DNA from 2 places in the Bradyrhizobium sp. 604_D8_N2_3 genome. Region 1 is predicted to be linked to the other one. Evidence: predicted binding sites of a transcription regulator. Region 1 holds the regulator's gene; the other holds the start of a gene.

What was found. The regulator PhoB, encoded in region 1, activates phosphate uptake and scavenging genes when phosphate is short. The targets are predictions, from matches to a motif close to TGTCATNNANCTGTCAT.
Region 2: AB7245_RS14500 (inorganic phosphate transporter) is a predicted target of PhoB. The motif match lies at 1,483-1,499, and genes of this name have one in related genera.

The regions. Positions count from the first base shown of each region.
Region 1 is NZ_JBPWPM010000001.1:9,011,067-9,014,476, forward strand. It holds gene AB7245_RS43345 (aspartate aminotransferase family protein) at 1-580, opposite strand, end outside; gene AB7245_RS43350 (GcrA family cell cycle regulator) at 1,037-1,549, shown strand; gene phoB (phosphate regulon transcriptional regulator PhoB) at 1,784-2,491, opposite strand; gene phoU (phosphate signaling complex protein PhoU) at 2,507-3,223, opposite strand; gene pstB (phosphate ABC transporter ATP-binding protein PstB) at 3,235-3,410, opposite strand, start outside.
Region 2 is NZ_JBPWPM010000001.1:3,051,519-3,054,928, reverse strand. It holds gene AB7245_RS14505 (UdgX family uracil-DNA binding protein) at 1-1,440, shown strand, start outside; gene AB7245_RS14500 (inorganic phosphate transporter) at 1,549-3,177, shown strand; gene AB7245_RS14495 (M20 aminoacylase family protein) at 3,254-3,410, opposite strand, start outside.

The sequences.
Region 1 (3,410 bases):
GCACGCCACCCTCGCCCTGGATCGGCTCGATCAGGATGCCGGCGGTCTGCGGACCGATCGCCTTCTTGACGGCGTCGATATCGCCATGCGGGACCTGGTCGAAGCCGTCCATCGGCGGGCCAAACCCTTCGAGATATTTTGCCGAACCGGTCGCGGCGAGCGTTGCCAGCGTGCGGCCGTGGAAGGCGCCTTCGAAGGTGATGATGCGGTAACGTTCCGGATGACCCTTGGAGAAGTGATGATGGCGGACGAGCTTGATCACACCTTCCAGCGCTTCGGCGCCGGAATTGCAGAAGAACACGAAGTCCGCGAAGCTTTCGTTGCACAGACGCGCGGCGAGCTTCTCGCCGTCCGGGCTCTGGAACAGGTTCGACATGTGCCAGAGTTTGGTGGCCTGCTCTTGCAACGCTTTGACCAACGCAGGGTGAGCATGGCCGAGCGCATTCACCGCCACGCCCGAGGTGAAATCGAGATAGCGATCGCCATTGGTCGCAATCAGCCAGCAGCCTTCACCGCGCTCGAAACCGAGGTCGGACCTGGCGAAAACGGGGAGCAAATGCGGCGCTGCGCTGTTAGTCATGACGATCACTTGAATGTTGCGGACGGCGTGAGCGTGCATTGCGCAACGCACCATTGACCGGCCCGGAAAACGAAACGTGCCGCCTTTTAAGGGCGGCACGCGAGACTATCTTATGCCTGGTGAAACCGGTGTCAATGCCGCCCGGAAAGCCTCGCGAAACGCAGAATCCGTAGTCTTGCGGTGGCGATTTTGCGTATTTCCGCCACGGAACATGTGGAAGCGAGTCGGCGGACTCTTGCGCGTGAGTCACGCCATATTGTAGCGTTTGGCTTGTCAGATACGACATCTCGTGCAGCAGTTCTGATCCTCTAAGTCCTCATGTACCGGCGTAAGCGTTCGGGCGCATCTGGTGCGCCCGGCGAGCCTTAAGGGATTCTGGCGGCACGGGTTTTTCGAAGCTTAGGCATTCGCCGTGCGGCCGCCAGGATGGCAGGCGCCGGCGAAGGAAAGGGTGCAATGACCGTTTTGACCTGGTCGGATGATCGCGTCGAGCAGCTGAAAAAGCTCTGGGAGGCCGGGCTTTCGGCCAGCCAGATCGCCGCTGAACTCGGCAATGTGACCCGCAATGCCGTAATCGGCAAAGTGCACCGGCTCGGCCTGTCGGGCCGCGCCAAGAGCCCTTCATCGGCAGCGCCGCGGCCGCGCAAGGCACGCCCCGCCCAGCACATGATGCGGGTGACCCGCCCGATCGCGCGCGGCAACACCGCGCTGGCGCAAGCCTTCGAAGTCGAGGTCGAGGCCGAACCGGTCACCTACGACAACGTCGTGCCGATGAGCCAGCGGCTGTCGCTGCTGGAGCTGAACGAGGCCACCTGCCACTGGCCGGTCGGCGATCCCTCGAGCCCGGATTTCTTCTTCTGCGGCGGCAAGGCGCTCTCCGGCCTGCCCTACTGCGCCCAGCACTCGCGCGTGGCGTATCAGCCCGCGGCCGATCGCCGGCGCGCGCCGGCGAAGCCGGGTCCGCGCTGAGGTATCGGATTAGCTGACTACGAAGACGGCGCCGTCACGCGATGACGGCTCAACTCACTCGGTGTCGTCCCTGCGAACGCAGGGACCCATAATCCCGGCGCGTAGTTATTGCGCGGGATGATCACTCCGAGTCTTCGCCAAACCACTCCCTGTGGTTATGGGTCCCTGCGTTCGCAGGGACGACATCGAGGATGCGGTGGCAGCCCGCTAAATCACGTCTGCCACAGCAACCCCTTACGCTTGCTCCGCCTTCGCAAAGCGATCGTCCAGTGCGTAGCCCGCGCCGCGGACGGTGCGGATCGGGTCCTGCTCGCGGCCGAGATTGAGCAGCTTGCGCAGGCGCCCGATATGGACGTCGACGGTGCGCTCGTCGATGTAGATGTCACGGCCCCAGACGCTGTCGAGCAGCTGCTCGCGCGAGAACACGCGGCCGGGATGCTCCAGGAAGAACTCCAGCAGGCGATATTCGGTCGGGCCGAGATCGATCGGCCGGCCCGAGCGCGCCACGCGACGCTTGTCGCGGTCGAGCTCGATGTCGCCATAGGCGAGCACGGTGGCGAGCCGCTCGGGGCTGGCGCGCCTGAGCAGGCCCTTCACGCGTGCCAGCAGCTCCGGGACCGAGAACGGCTTGACGATGTAGTCGTCGGCGCCGGTCGCAAGGCCCCGCACCCGCTCGCTCTCCTCGCCGCGCGCGGTGAGCATGATGATCGGGAGCTGCTTGGTCTCGGGCCGGGTGCGCAGCCGCCGGCACAGCTCGATGCCGGAGAGGCCCGGCAGCATCCAGTCGAGCACGATCAAATCGGGGATGTGCTCCTTGAGGCGGGTGTCGGCATCGTCGCCGCGCATCACCGTCTCGACGTCATAGCCGTCGCCTTCGAGGTTGTAGCGGAGAAGCTCGGTGAGAGCTTCCTCGTCCTCAACCACCATAATGCGTGCGCCCATGGTGTTCGTCGCTCCTTAAGTGTTCGGGACCGTCGTGGCGAAGGTCGTCATGTCGCCCTTCGGCCGCTTGTCGGTGATCGCCTGGCCCTCGATCATGTAGAACACGGTCTCGGCGATGTTGGTGGCGTGGTCACCGATGCGCTCGATGTTCTTGGCGCAGAACATCAGATGGATGCAGAACGAGATGTTGCGCGGATCCTCCATCATGTAGGTGAGGAGCTCGCGGAACAGCGAGGTGCAGATGGCGTCGACTTCCTCGTCGCCCTTCCACACCGCCATTGCCGCCGGCAGATCGTGCGCGGCATAGGCGTCCAGCACCGACTTGACCTGTTGCTGCACGAGGTCGGTCATGTGCTCCAGACCGCGGAACAGCTTGAGCGGATGGAAATCCGTCTCCAGCGCCGCGACGCGCTTGCCCATGTTCTTGGCGAGGTCGCCGATCCGCTCGAGATCGGTCGCGACGCGCATGGCGCCGACGATCTCGCGCAGATCCACCGCCATCGGCTGGCGGCGCGCGATGGTGAGAACGGCGCGCTCCTCGATCTTCTTCTGGAGCGCGTCGAGCTCGGCGTCGATGGTCACGACGCGCTGGCCGAGCGCGACGTCGCGGCGGATCAGCGCGTCGACGGAATCGACGATCATGCGCTCGGCGATGCCGCCCATCTCGGCGACCAGGCGCGTGAGTTCCTGGAGGTCGGTGTCGAAGGCCTTTGCGGTATGTTCAGAACCCATGTTCCGTCTCCTCAGCCGAACCGGCCGGTGATGTAATCCTGCGTGCGCCGGTCGGTCGGCGACGTGAAGATCTTGCTGGTGTCGTCGAACTCGATCAGCTCGCCGAGATACATGAAGGCGGTCTTGTCGGAGACGCGCGCCGCCTGCTGCATGTTGTGGGTGACGATCGCGATCGTGTAGTTCTCGG
Region 2 (3,410 bases), 6.0 Mb from region 1:
CAGTACATCACCCTCGACACCGAAACCGATTTCGACGGCTGGCGCAAAGCCGCGCGTAGCCTCGTGCTGCATCATGTGCAGCCAACCGATGTCACCTGGACCGTACAAGGCGGCGAAGCCGAGCTGTTTGCACCGCCCTCCCCGTCTCCGATATTTGAGGTGAACGACAGCACCTTTAACGTCTCGGCAAAATTCGTCGATCTCGCCAAGGCCGCGATCCTGCATCGCGACGGCGAGCGCTTTGCGATCCTCTATCGCCTGCTCTGGCGATTGAAGGACAATCACGATCTCATCGAGGTCGCGACCAATCCTGATGTCGCGCAAGTCACCGCCATGGCAAGAGCAGTCCATCGCGACGAGCACAAGATGCATGCCTTCGTGCGCTTCCGCGAGATCGGCCGCGAGCGCGCGGCGCATTACGTCGCCTGGTTCGAGCCGGAGCATTACATCGTCGAGCTTGCCGCGCCGTTCTTTGCCAAGCGCTTCGCCGACATGCCATGGTCGATCCTGACACCCGATCTGTGTGCGCATTGGGATGGCCACGCGCTCTCGTTCACGTCGGGCGTGAGCAAGAGCGAAGCACCCGGCGAAGACCGGCTCGAGGAAACCTGGCGGCGCTACTACGCCAGCATCTTCAACCCGGCGCGGCTGAAGGTGAAGGCGATGCAGACGGAGATGCCGAAGAAATACTGGAGGAACCTGCCCGAGGCGTCGATCATTAAGCCCTTGATCGAGGACGCCGAGCGCATGACCGGCGCCATGATCGCCAATGCCGCAACCGATCCGCACAAGCCCCAGAAGCGGCCGGAGGCTCCGATGCCACGCAAGCTGGCTGCCGACGATCTCGAAGCGCTCCGCGAGGAGGCCGCGCACTGCCGCGCCTGCCCGCTCTACAAGGACGCGACGCAGACCGTGTTCGGCGAGGGCCCGAAAGACGCGACCATCATGCTGGTCGGCGAGCAGCCCGGCGACAAGGAAGACCTCGCCGGCCACCCCTTCATCGGCCCGGCCGGCCAGATGCTCGACCGTGCGCTTCAGGAAGCCGGCGTCGACCGCAACAAGGTCTACGTCACCAACGCGGTCAAGCACTTCAAATTCGTGCCGCGCGGAAAGATCCGTCTGCACCAGAAGCCGGCGACGCCGGAGATCCGGGCGTGCCGGCAATGGTACGAGCGGGAAGTTTCGGCAATCCAGCCCGAGCTCATCGTGGCAATGGGCGCCACCGCCGCGCAGAGCGTGTTCGGCAAGATCACCCCGATCGGCAAGACCCGTGGCCGGCTCATAGATATGCCCGAGGGACGCAAGGCACTGGTGACGGTGCACCCGTCCTATCTGTTGCGGCTGCCTGATCCGGAAGCCAAAGTGCTGGAATATCAGCGCTTTGTCGAAGACCTGAAGATTGCCGCCAGTTTGCAGAAGAAAGCCCCACGCGCCGCCTAAATACTGGCGAATACTGGTGGGAAAGCGACTTTAGGACGCAGTTGTCATCCAGCCTTCAAATCCATCGCGGACAATAGCCCCTTCAAATTAGTTAAGGGGCGTCCAAAAATGACAGACGTTGCATTCGACCGTGCGGTAGGCGATCCGACGCCCGTCCAGCCGGCTTCCAGGCCAAATCTCGACAAGGGTTTTAACCCGCTCACGATGATCCTGTTCTTCGGCATCCTTGCCGCAGGCCTGCTGTTCGTTGCCTACAGCATCTATGTCGACGTCAACGCGACCGGCACGAAGGTGACGACCTTCCTGCCCTACATCCTCTTGTTCGTCGCGCTGCTGATCGCGCTCGGCTTCGAATTCGTCAACGGCTTCCACGACACCGCCAACGCGGTGGCGACCGTGATCTACACCCATTCGCTGCCGGCTGAATTCGCGGTGATGTGGTCGGGCTTCTTCAACTTCCTCGGCGTGCTGCTGTCCTCCGGCGCGGTCGCGTTCGGCATCGTCTCGCTGCTGCCGGTCGAGCTGATCCTCCAGGTCGGCTCCAGCGCCGGCTTCGCCATGGTGTTCGCACTCTTGATCGCCGCGATCATCTGGAACCTCGGTACCTGGTATTTCGGCCTGCCCGCCTCCTCCTCGCACACGCTGATCGGCTCGATCATCGGCGTCGGCATCGCCAATGCCGTCATGCGCGGCCGCGACGGCACCTCGGGCGTCGACTGGAGCAAGGCCACCGAGATCGGCTACGCGCTGCTGCTGTCGCCGCTGTTCGGTTTCATCTGCGCCGCCGTGCTGCTGCTGCTGCTCAAGTTCATCGTGCGCAACCCTGCGCTCTATGCCGCGCCCGAAGGCAACAAGGCGCCGCCGCTCTGGATCCGCGGCCTGCTGATCGCAACCTGCACCGGCGTCAGCTTCGCCCACGGCTCGAACGACGGCCAGAAGGGCATGGGCCTGATCATGCTGATCCTGATCGGCACCGTGCCGACCGCTTACGCGCTCAACCGCGCGCTGCCGGAGAGCCAGGTCGCCCAGTTCCAGAAGGTCTCGGAGGCCGCCTCCAAGGTGATCGCGGCCAAGGGCGCCGGTCACTCGATCATCGGCGATCCTCGTCCTGCGGTGACGCAGTACATCACCTCGCACCACATCAGCGAAGGCACCTACCCCTCGCTGTCGGTGCTGGTGAAGGATGTCGGCGACCAGGTCGCGAAGTACGGCTCGCTCAACAAGGTACCGGCGGAAGTGGTCGGCAACACCCGTAACGACATGTACCTGACCTCGGAAGCGATCCGCTTCCTGATGAAGGACAAGGAAAACGACCTCAACAAGGAAGAGGTCGCGACCTTGAACGCCTACAAGGGCGGCCTCGATAGCGCCACGAAGTTCATCCCGACCTGGGTGAAGGTCGCCGTCGCCATCGCGCTCGGCCTCGGCACCATGGTCGGCTGGAAGCGCATCGTCGTCACCGTCGGTGAGAAGATCGGCAAGACCCATCTCACCTACGCACAGGGCGCCTCCGCCGAGCTGGTCGCCGCCGCCACGATCGGCGCCGCCGACGTGTTCGGCCTGCCGGTCTCGACCACCCACGTGCTGTCGTCGGGTGTCGCCGGCACCATGGCCGCGAACGGCTCGGGCCTGCAGATGGCGACCATCCGCAACCTGCTGATGGCCTGGGTGCTGACGCTGCCCTGCGCGATCGCGCTGTCGGCCACGCTGTATGTGATCTTCTCGCGGATCTTCTGAAGCCGATCACGCGCCTCAAAGACAAAGGGCCCGTGCGATGCACGGGCCCTTTTCGTTTGTGGTTCGGGGGGCGGCGTTAAGACGCCGCGAGCGATTCCTCGACCAGCTTGACCCAATAGGACGTGCCGAACACGATCGCCTCGTCGTTGAAATTGTAGGCTGGGTGATGCAGGCCGGCGCTGTCGCCGTTGCCGCAGAAGATGAACGCGCCGGGCCGCGCTTCCAGCATGTAG